DNA from 3 places in the Saccharothrix sp. 6-C genome. Region 1 is predicted to be linked to each of the others. Evidence: riboswitches for the same ligand, from Rfam matches in the RefSeq annotation. Region 1 holds a riboswitch; each other region holds the start of a gene.
What was found. A riboswitch is a leader RNA that binds a small molecule or an ion and turns the genes downstream of it on or off. The one in region 1 is predicted to bind S-adenosylmethionine.
Positions count from the first base shown of each region.

Region 2: another riboswitch for S-adenosylmethionine. It lies ahead of thrC (threonine synthase); the one in region 1 lies ahead of IOD16_RS00490 (methionine ABC transporter ATP-binding protein).
Region 3: another riboswitch for S-adenosylmethionine. It lies ahead of IOD16_RS28615 (aminotransferase class V-fold PLP-dependent enzyme); the one in region 1 lies ahead of IOD16_RS00490 (methionine ABC transporter ATP-binding protein).

Region 1 is NZ_CP064192.1:97,213-100,446, reverse strand. Features, by position in the region: gene IOD16_RS00500 (MetQ/NlpA family ABC transporter substrate-binding protein) at 1-300, opposite strand, end outside; gene IOD16_RS00495 (methionine ABC transporter permease) at 329-1,012, opposite strand; gene IOD16_RS00490 (methionine ABC transporter ATP-binding protein) at 1,009-2,019, opposite strand; SAM riboswitch class I at 2,221-2,313, opposite strand; gene rsmA (16S rRNA (adenine(1518)-N(6)/adenine(1519)-N(6))-dimethyltransferase RsmA) at 2,400-3,234, opposite strand, start outside.
Region 2 is NZ_CP064192.1:864,049-867,282, reverse strand. Features, by position in the region: gene holA (DNA polymerase III subunit delta) at 1-858, opposite strand, end outside; SAM riboswitch class I at 955-1,070, shown strand; gene thrC (threonine synthase) at 1,082-2,344, shown strand; gene IOD16_RS03995 (DNA internalization-related competence protein ComEC/Rec2) at 2,399-3,234, opposite strand, start outside.
Region 3 is NZ_CP064192.1:6,777,411-6,780,644, forward strand. Features, by position in the region: gene IOD16_RS28615 (aminotransferase class V-fold PLP-dependent enzyme) at 1-1,205, opposite strand, end outside; SAM riboswitch class IV at 1,243-1,357, opposite strand; gene IOD16_RS28620 (potassium/proton antiporter) at 1,448-2,929, opposite strand; gene IOD16_RS28625 (M28 family metallopeptidase) at 3,137-3,234, shown strand, end outside.

The DNA.
Region 1 (3,234 bases):
CGCGCCGCTCTCCGCCTTGAACGTGTCCAGGTACGGCACGGTCTGGAAGTAGTTCGCGTCCAGCGACCCGTCGACGAGCGCCGTGTTCGGCTGCACGTAGTCGGTGAACTCGACGACCTCGATCTCGAGCCCCTTGGCCGCGGCGAGGTTGTCCGCGACGTACTGGAGCACCTGCGCGTGCGGCACGGGGCTCACGCCCACCTTGAGCGGCGCGTCGGGGTCGGACGCGGCGCCGGTGTCGCCACTACCGCAGCCCACCGCGGTCAGCAGCACGGCCAGCAGGGCAGCACGAATACGCATGTCGTTCCTTAGGTGAGGAGGAAGGCGATCAGACGGACGCGGTGCGGCGGCGGTCGACGCCGCGGGCCACGCGGTTGGTGGTGAACTGGATCGCGGTGGCGATGACGGCCAGCACGACGACCGTGCTCCACAGGTAGCGGTCGTTGAACCGCTGGTAGCCCATGCGCACGGCGAGGTCGCCGAGCCCGCCGCCGCCGACCACGCCGGCCATCGCCGAGTAGCCCAGCAGGGCGATCGCGGTCACGCCGATGGCGTTGACCAGGGCGGGCAACGACTCGCGGAGCAGCACGCTGCGCACGATCCGCAGCGTGGACGACCCGGTGGTGACGGCGGCCTCGACCACCGACACGTGCACCTCGGCCAGCACGTTCTGGACCAGCCTGCCGACGAACGGGATCGCGCCCACGGCGAGCGGCACGATGGCCGCGGTCGGCCCGATGGTGCTGCCTAGCAGCAGCCTCGTCAGCGACGTCAGCACCACCAGCAGGACCAGGAACGGCATGGAGCGGCCCAGGTCCACGACGAACCCGAGCACCTTGTGCAGCACCGGCCGGGGCTTCAGCCCACCGGGTGCGGTGAGCTGAAGCCAGACGCCGACGGGCGCTCCGAGCGCAACGGCGATCAGGGTGGAGACGACCACCATGTACAACGTCTCGCCGGTGGCGACCAGCACGTCGTCGAACACGATGGACCAGGGTGTTGCGGACCTCACGCAGCTACTCCCTGGGGACCCGAGAGGGTCCGGCGCACCGAGCCGCCCGCTTCGGAGATCCACTCCAGCGCCGAGTCGGCGCGCTCGCCCTTCAGGCCGACGCGGAACCGCGCCACCGGGGTCTCGCCGAGCCTGGTGAGGCCGCCGCCGAGCAGGTTCAGCTCCACGCCGAACCGGCTGGTGGCCTCGGGCAGCAGCGCGCCCACGGCGGCGAAGCCGATCAGCACGACGTCCGCGACCCGGTCGAACGAGCCTTCCAGGGCCGGGTTCTGGTCCACGGCGGGCAGCAGCGACGCGGCCGTGCGGCTCGCGGCGTCCGACACCAGGTCGAGCACCTTGCCGTGCTCCACCACGCGGCCGTCCTCCAGCACCGCGACGTCGTCGCAGATCTTCCGGACCACGCCCATGTCGTGCGTGACCACGAGGACCGTCACGCCGAGCTCGGCGCGCGCCCGGTCGAGCACGGCGAGCACGGAGCCGGTGGTGTCGGGGTCGAGCGCGGACGTCGGCTCGTCGGCCAGCAGCACGGACGGCGACGCGGCGAGCGCCCGGGCGACCGCGATGCGCTGGCGCTGCCCGCCGGAGAGCTGGTCGGGGTACGAGCCGGCCTTGTCGGTGAGGCCGACGAGGTCGAGGAGCTCGGCGACGCGGGTGCGGCGCTGGGGCCCGGCGACGCCCGCGGCTTCCAGCGGCAGCGCGACGTTGCCCGCGGCGGTGCGCTGGCGCAACAGGGAGTCGCCCTGCGGCACCACGCCGATCTGCCGGCGGGCGGCGCGCAGCGCGGTGCCGTCGAGCGAGACGAGGTCGGTGCCGTCGACGCGGATCGCGCCGCTGTCGGGGCGCTCCAGGAGCGCGACGCACCGGGCCAGGGTGGACTTGCCCGCCCCGCTGGGGCCGACGACGCCGAGGACGGTGCCCGCGGCGACGTCCAGGTTCACGCCGTCCAGCGCGCGAACCTGCCCGGTACTCCCGGGGAAGGTCTTGGTGAGGTTCTCGACAGTGATCACGTTTCGCTCCACGACGGCATGCGGCGGCGCGCGCCCTTGGCGCGCGCGACCGACGGCTCAGCTCGGAAAGGTGTCCTGGATGGAGGACGCGGGAATTCGAGGCGCTTTCGGCTGTTCAGCGGCTGCGACAGGCCGAGGAGGTCCGGCGGCCGTGGTCGACGACCCGCCGGCGGGTGAGCATTCGCATCCTGGGCACGTGATCCTCCATCGTTCCTGGCGGAAGCACCTGCCCCCGTGGAGGGGTGGTTGCTGCGGCGTCGTGGAGCCAGGTCTCTCGGCCGCTCGGGATGGCACCACGAGTAGACCCGACCGGGACCGGCTGACGCAAGCCTGAAACAGGATCGTCCGGCAAATCACACTTTCGGCCGAAAGATCAACGACTACCGAGTGGACGCGACCTCGGCTATCCGGATGAAGTCGCCGACGGCCAGTTGTTCGCCGCGCACCGCCGGGTCGACGCCCGCCTCGACGAGCATCCGCTGGGCCTCGGCGGCGGAGCCGGCCCAACCGGACAGCGCGCCGCGCAGCATCTTGCGGCGTTGCGCGAAGGCCGCGTCCACCAACGAGAACAGCCGCTTCGGGTCCACAGTGGACAGCGGCTCGTGCCGGTCGAACGCGACCAGCGCCGAGTCGACGTTGGGCACGGGCCAGAACACCGAGCGCGGCACGGGACCGGCCCGGCGGGCGTCGGCGTACCAGGCGAGCTTCACGCTGGGCACGCCGTAGACCTTGCTGCCGGGACCGGCGGCCATCCGGTCGGCCACCTCGGACTGCACCATCACCAGGCCCGTGCGCAACGACGGCAGCACGGCCAGCAGGTGCAGCACCACGGGCACGGCCACGTTGTACGGCAGGTTCGCCACCAGGGCGGTCGGCGCGACCGGGAGCTGCTCCGGGGTCACGCGCATCGCGTCGGCGTGCACGACGGACAGCCGCTCGGCCAGCCCGGGCGCCCGCTCCGCCACGGTGACCGGCAGGCGGTCGGCCAGCACGCCGTCGATCTCCACGGCCACCAGCGCGCGACAGGAGGGCAGCAACGCCAGCGTCAGCGAGCCCAGGCCGGGGCCCACCTCGAGCACCACGTCGTCCGGGCGCAGGTCGGCCGCCGACACGATGCGCCGCACCGTGTTCGGGTCGTGCACGAAGTTCTGCCCCAGCTTCTTCGTGGGGCGGATGTCCAGCTCGGCGGCCAGCCGGCGGACGTCGGCCGGGCCC
Region 2 (3,234 bases), 770 kb from region 1:
CCGCTCCTCCCAGCCACGCGACTGGCCCTGGGCCTTCTTCACCTTCCACGGCGGCATGCCCAGCTCGCCCGCCAGCTTGAACGGGTCACCCCGGCCCACCGCGGAGACCCGCGCGATCGTGCGCACCGCGTCGGCCAGCGCGTCGGCGACCAGCACGTGCGGCACACCGAGCTGGATCGCCCACCGCAACGCCTCCAGCGCACCCGCCCGGTCGCCCATCACGGCCTTCTCCGCGACCGCGAACCCGGTCACCTCGGCCCGGCCGCGGTGGTAGCGGCGGACCGCCTCGGCGTCGACCTTGCCGGCCGTGTCGGCGACGAGCTGCGAGGCCGCCGCCGCCAGCTCGCGCAGGTCCGACCCCACCGCCTCGATCAGCACCGCCACGGCCTCCGGGTCGGCCTTCCCGCCGCCCGCCGCGCGGATCTCGTTGCGCACGAACGCTTCCCGGTCCGCCGCCTTGGTGATCTTGGGGCACTCGGTCACGCGGGCGCCGGCCTTGCGCAGCGCCGCGGGCAGCTCCTTGGCCGCCTTGCTGCGCCCGCCGCCACTGTGGACGACCACCACCGTCACCCCGTCCGCCGGGGCCTTGGCGTAGCCGAGGACCGCGTCGGCGATCTCCTTGCCGCACTCCTGCGCGGCTTCCAGCGCGACCACCCGCCCCTCGGCGAACAGCGACGGGCTCACCAGTTCCGCCAGCTCAGGCGGGGTGAGATCAGTCACGCGGACGCGGGTCAGGTCGGCCTGCGGGTCGGCTTTCCGCGCCGCCGCCAACGCACCGCGCACCGCGCGCTCGACCAGCAACTCCTCCTCGCCGAGGATCAGGTGCACGGCGTCGGGCGTGTCAGCGGGCGCACTCACGGCGCGATCCTCCCACGGCCGGCAGACGTCCGGATGGTGGACGTCTCTGGCTGAGGGTCGGGATCGTGACGTAAGTTGAGGGCCATAACTGAATACCGCTCATCCAGAGGGGCAGAGGGATCGGCCCGTAGAAGCCCCGGCAACCCGTCGCACAGCGTCCGCTGGCGATCACGGTGCCAATTCCGACCCGCGGTGCGCGGGAAAGATGAGGAGATACCTCGCGATGACTGCTGTCAGTGTGCCCTCGGCCACCACCTCCTTCGACCTCGGTCCCGCCCGCGCGCTGTCGTGTCGTGAATGCGGCCACCAGACACCGCTCGCCGCCGAGTACGCCTGTCTCGAGTGTTTCGGGCCGCTGGAAGTGGCCTACGACTTCGGTCGGATCCGCCGCGAGGACATCGAGGCGGGCCCCCGGTCGATCTGGCGCTACCGCGGCCTGCTCCCCGTGCCGACCACCGTCGAGTCGCACCCCAACACCAACCCCGGCGGCACCCGCCTGGTCGAGGCCGACCGCCTCGCCAAGGCCCTCGGCGTGCGCAAGGTGTGGGTGAAGGACGACACCGGCAACCCGACCCACTCGTTCAAGGACCGCGTCGTCGGCGTCGCCCTCGCCGCCGCCCGCGAACTCGGCTTCAAGGTCCTGGCCTGCCCCTCCACCGGCAACCTGGCCAACGCCGTCGCCGCCGCCGCCGCCCGCGCGGGCTGGCAGTCGGTGGTCCTGGTGCCGTCCACGCTGGAGCGGGCGAAGATCCTCATGACCGCCGTCTACGGCGGCAACCTGATCACCGTCGACGGCAACTACGACGACGTGAACCGGCTCGCGCAGGAACTGGCCGCCGAGCACGAGGACTGGGCGTTCGTCAACGTCAACGTCCGCCCCTACTACGCCGAGGGCTCCAAGACGCTCGGGTACGAGGTCGCCGAACAGCTCGGCTGGCGCCTGCCCGACCAGATCGTGGTGCCGATCGCGTCCGGCTCCCAGTTGACCAAGGTGGACAAGGCCTTCCGCGAGCTGGGCGACCTCGACCTGGTCGAGCAGACCCCGTACCGCGTGTTCGGCGCGCAGGCCACCGGCTGCTCCCCCGTCGCGGCCGCCTTCAAGGCGGGCCACGACGTGGTCACCCCGGTCCGCCCGGACACCATCGCCAAGTCGCTGGCGATCGGCGCCCCCGCCGACGGCCCCTACGTGCTGGACGCCGTCCGCCGCACCAACGGCGCGATCGAGGACGTCACCGACGAAGAGGTCGTCGAGGGCATCCGCCTCCTGGCCCGGACCGAGGGCATCTTCGCGGAGACCGCCGGCGGCGTCACCGTCGCGACCGCGAAGAAGCTCATCGAGACCGGTCAGCTGGACCCGGACGGCGAGACCGTGCTCCTGATCACCGGCGACGGCCTCAAGACCCTGGACGCCCTCGGTGACCGCGTCGGCCCCCGCGCCAACGTCCCGCCGTCGGCCGAAGCCGTCCTGAAGGCCCTCCAGGACTGACCCCGTTCCGCCCGTTCACGCCTGGGGCCCGACCCCGGGCGTGAACGGTGGCGGTCAGCCCGCCGACGACCGGATCGGCGGTGGTCGGCCGAGCGCGGGCCACCTTGGTCGCGGCACACCGGTCGCCCCGGCTGTCGTTCTCCCCACCGGTGCTCTCCCGTCCGCGGTGGTGGTCACAGGGCGATCCTGGACGAGCGCAGCCACCCGGTCCGGGGGAATGCGGTCAGCTCCGGCAGGACGTGCGGACCGACCGGTTCGGTGGCCACGCGCCAGGCGGTGAGCATCTGCGGCCAGGGCCGTTTCGCCTTCTCCTGGTTGTAGCGCTCGGCGTGCCACGCCTCCGGCGGGATGGCGAGGTCCGCGTCGAACAGGCCGTCGGCGATCAGGCGGTAGGCGCTGTCCGCGGAGAAGACCTGCGCCAGGCGGATCACGCCGGTGGCCGTCGCCCTGGCGACGATGCCGCGCTCGCCGCCGGGCAGCTCCTCGCAGACGTAGTAGGTGAACGCGGGCCGGAGCTCCTCGCTCGGCCAGGGTTGGGCGGTGTAGCCGGGTTGCCACAGCGCCCACGCCACGGCCCGGTTGTCCTCTTGGGGCGACCAGCCGGAGTGCAGTCGGATCCAGACGTCGTTCTTCATCGTTGTCCCCTTGTCCGTGGTGGTGTCGGCCGCCGCTCCTGCGGGCGACCCGCGGCCCGTCCGGGCCTGCCAGGACGGCGGTGTCGCCGTCCCGGTCCGTGCGCAGCACCAGCGCGCCTCGGCTCGTCAACGCGTCGACGAGCACCCCGCTGGGGTGGCCGTAGCGGTTGTCCGCGCCGACGCTCACCAGCGCGATCCGCGGCCGGACCGCCGCGAGGAACGCCGGTGACGAGTACCGCGACCCGTGGTGCGGCA
Region 3 (3,234 bases), 2.4 Mb from region 1:
CGGTCCACGTGCTCCTCGGTGGTGCCGAGCCCGATGGACGCCCGCAGCGCGCGTTCACCGCGGGTGAGGCGGTGCACGGCCACGTGGGCGCAGAACGCGCCGTCGCGCACGCCGATGCCGTGCTCGGCCGACAGCACGGCGGCCAGGTAGCCGGCGTCCTGGCCGCCGACGGTGAAGCTGACCACGCCCACGCGGTCCCGGTCCGAGCCGAACAGCGTCAGCTCGTGCACGCCGGGAACGGTCCTCAGGCCTTCCCGCAGCCTCGCCAGCAGCACGCGCTCGTGCTCGGTGGTCTGCTCCCAGTGCCTGCCCAGCACGTCGCACGCCACGGCCAGCGCGTGCACGCCCACCACGTTCGGCGTGCCCGCCTCGTGCCGCTCCGGCACCGCCGACCAGGCCACGCCCAGCCGGTCGCCGTGGTCGGTGACGCGGGCCGTCGCACCGCCGCCGACCAGGTACGGCTCGGCGGCCTGCAACCAGTCGGACCGGCCGACCAGCGCACCGGCGCCGAACGGCGCGTAGACCTTGTGCCCCGACAGCACGGTGTAGTCCACGTCCAGGGCGCGCACGTCCACCGGCCGGTGCGGCGCGAGCTGGGCTGCGTCCAGGGCGATCCGGGCGCCGTGCGCGCGGGCCACCCGGGACAGCTCGGCCACCGGCCAGATCTCGCCGGTCACGTTGGACGCGCCGGTCACCACGACCAGCCGCGGGCCGACCGGCGCCTCGCGCAGCGCCCGGTCCAGCTCCAGCACGGCCTGGTCGGGTGAGGCGGGCGTGCGCAGCCGGCGCACGTTCGGGCCGCGCCACGGCAGCAGCGCGGCGTGGTGCTCGGTGTCGAACAGGATCACGGCGGTCCGCTTGGGCAGGCTCCTGGCCAGCAGGTTCAGCGCGTCGGTCGTGTTGCGGGCGAACACGACGGCGTCGCTGTCGCGGGCGTTGAGGAACCGGCGGACCGACGAGCGGGCCTGCTCGTAGACCTTCGTGCTGACCTGCGAGGCGAAGCCCGCGCCGCGGTGCACGCTGGCGTACCAGGGCAGCACCTCGTCGACGGCGTCGCGGACCTGCTCCAGGCAGGGCGCGCTGGCCGCGTGGTCGAGGTTGGCGTACTCCACGCGCTCACCGGTGACCAGCGGCACGCGCAGCGACGCGCCGACGACGCGGGGAAGGGCAGCGGTGGTGGTGGTGACGGGAACTGCGATCGTCATGACGCCCTCCGGGGGTCCCGGGACACCCGTGGGAGGGAGCCCGCGCTTGCCGGGCGCCCTGCGCGCCAGGCCAGGTCCTCACCAGGGGCACCCCACCGCGGTAGGAGGGTTGCCGGCCAGCAAGCCCGGGCTTAGCGCTGGCACTCATGACCTTCGCGTCGAAGGTAACCCGGCCCGCGCGCCTGCGTCGAGGGGCGTTCACATCCTGGGAGCGCCACGCGCGGGCCGGCGCGCCGCCCGTGTCACGGTCGGCCGACGTCGCCCTTCCAGCGCGCGAACCGGCCCGCCCGGTCCACGGCCCGGATGCGGTCCTCGGTCGCCGTGCGCATGGCCTCGGTGCACACCACCAGCAGCTGGTCGTGCTCCTGCAACCGGGTCGTCGGCTGCGGCGTGAAGCCGTTGTCGTCGCGCACCACGAGGCTCACCGACGAGCCCGGCGGCAGCCGCAGCTCCGACAGGTACACGCCGTGCAGCTTGGAGCCGGGCTGGATGCGCACCTGCAGCAGCTCCGCGCCGAGGTCGTCCAGCGCCGACGAGTCGACCTGCACCTCGTGCGCCTCGCCGGACTTGACCAGCCCCAGCCACTTGGCCAGCCACGGCAGGGACGTGCCCTGCACCAGGGTCAGCACCACGACCAGCACGAACACCGCGTCGACCAGCTGCTGCGCCCCCTGGACGCCCTGGATCAACGGGATCAGGGCGAACACGATCGGCACGGCGCCGCGCAGCCCGGACCACGAGATGAACACCTGTTCCCGCCACGGCACCCGGAACGGCGCCGCCGCGAACAGCACCGACAGCGGTCGGGCGAGCAGCACCAGCACCGCGCCCGCCACCAGCGCGGGCACCAGCGCGTCGAGCAGCCGGCCCGGCGAGGCGTAGAGCCCGAGCAGCACGAACAGGCCGATCTGCGCGATCCAGCCCAGGCCCTCGGCGAAGGAGAGGGTGTCGGCCCGGTGCGGCAGGCGGGCGTTGCCGAGCACCAGCGCGGCGATGTAGACGGCGAGGAAGCCGGACGCGTGCGCGAGGTCGCCGACGGTGTAGGCGAGCAGGCACACCGCGACCGTGGCCAGCGGGTACAGGCCGGTGGCGGGCAGCGCTGCCCGGCGCAGGCCGACGCCGCCGAGCCAGCCGAGCACGATGCCGATCACCCCGCCCGCGATCAGCTCGTAGCCCATCAGCAGCGGCGCGGTCCACGAGATCGGGTCCGGCGCGGCGAGCAGCACGACGGCGATGTAGACCGGCGCGTCGTTGATGCCGGACTCCAGCTCCAGCGCGCCGATGAGCCGCTTGCCCACGCCCACCCCGCGCAACACGCTGAACACGGCCGCGGCGTCGGTGGACGACAGCACCGCGCCCCACAGCAGCGCCGTGCGCCAGTCCATGTCCAGCAGGAAGTGCAGCCCGAACCCGGTGACCGCGATGCTCACGCCGACGGCGACGGTCGACAGCGTGATGCCGAGGCCCAGCGCGGGTTTCACCGCGGTCCACCGGGTGGTCAGGCCGCCCTCGGTGAGGATCAGCACGAGCGCGACCGTGCCGAGCGAGCGGGTCAGGTCGGCGTCCTCGAACTGGATGCCCACCACGGCTTCGCCGAGCAGCACGCCGATGCCGAGGTAGAGCAGGAGGGACGGCAGACCGAGCCTGATCGAGACCCTGACCGCGATGACCGAGAGCAGCAGGACCGCGGCGGCGATGCCCAGGTAGCCCGTCACATCGCCCACTCGACCTCCACATCACCGCTCCGTCACCCGACAGGGTCATTCTCCCCGGTGATACCGAAATGGACGAATCCGGCACCGCACGGAGCGTCACCAGCCGAACGTCGCTAGCGCGAACCATGCGAAACCGTGCATGTTGACAACAGGGTCCGCCGCCCCGGTCAACTCCCCCGTTCCCTCCGAGAGACACCCATCCCCGCGGGAGACACCGTGAAGTTGCGAACGATCTCCATCGCGCTGGTCACCACCGGCGCGCTCCTCGGCTCAGGCCTCGGCTCGGCCACCGCCGCGCCGCCGACCGCCCTGGC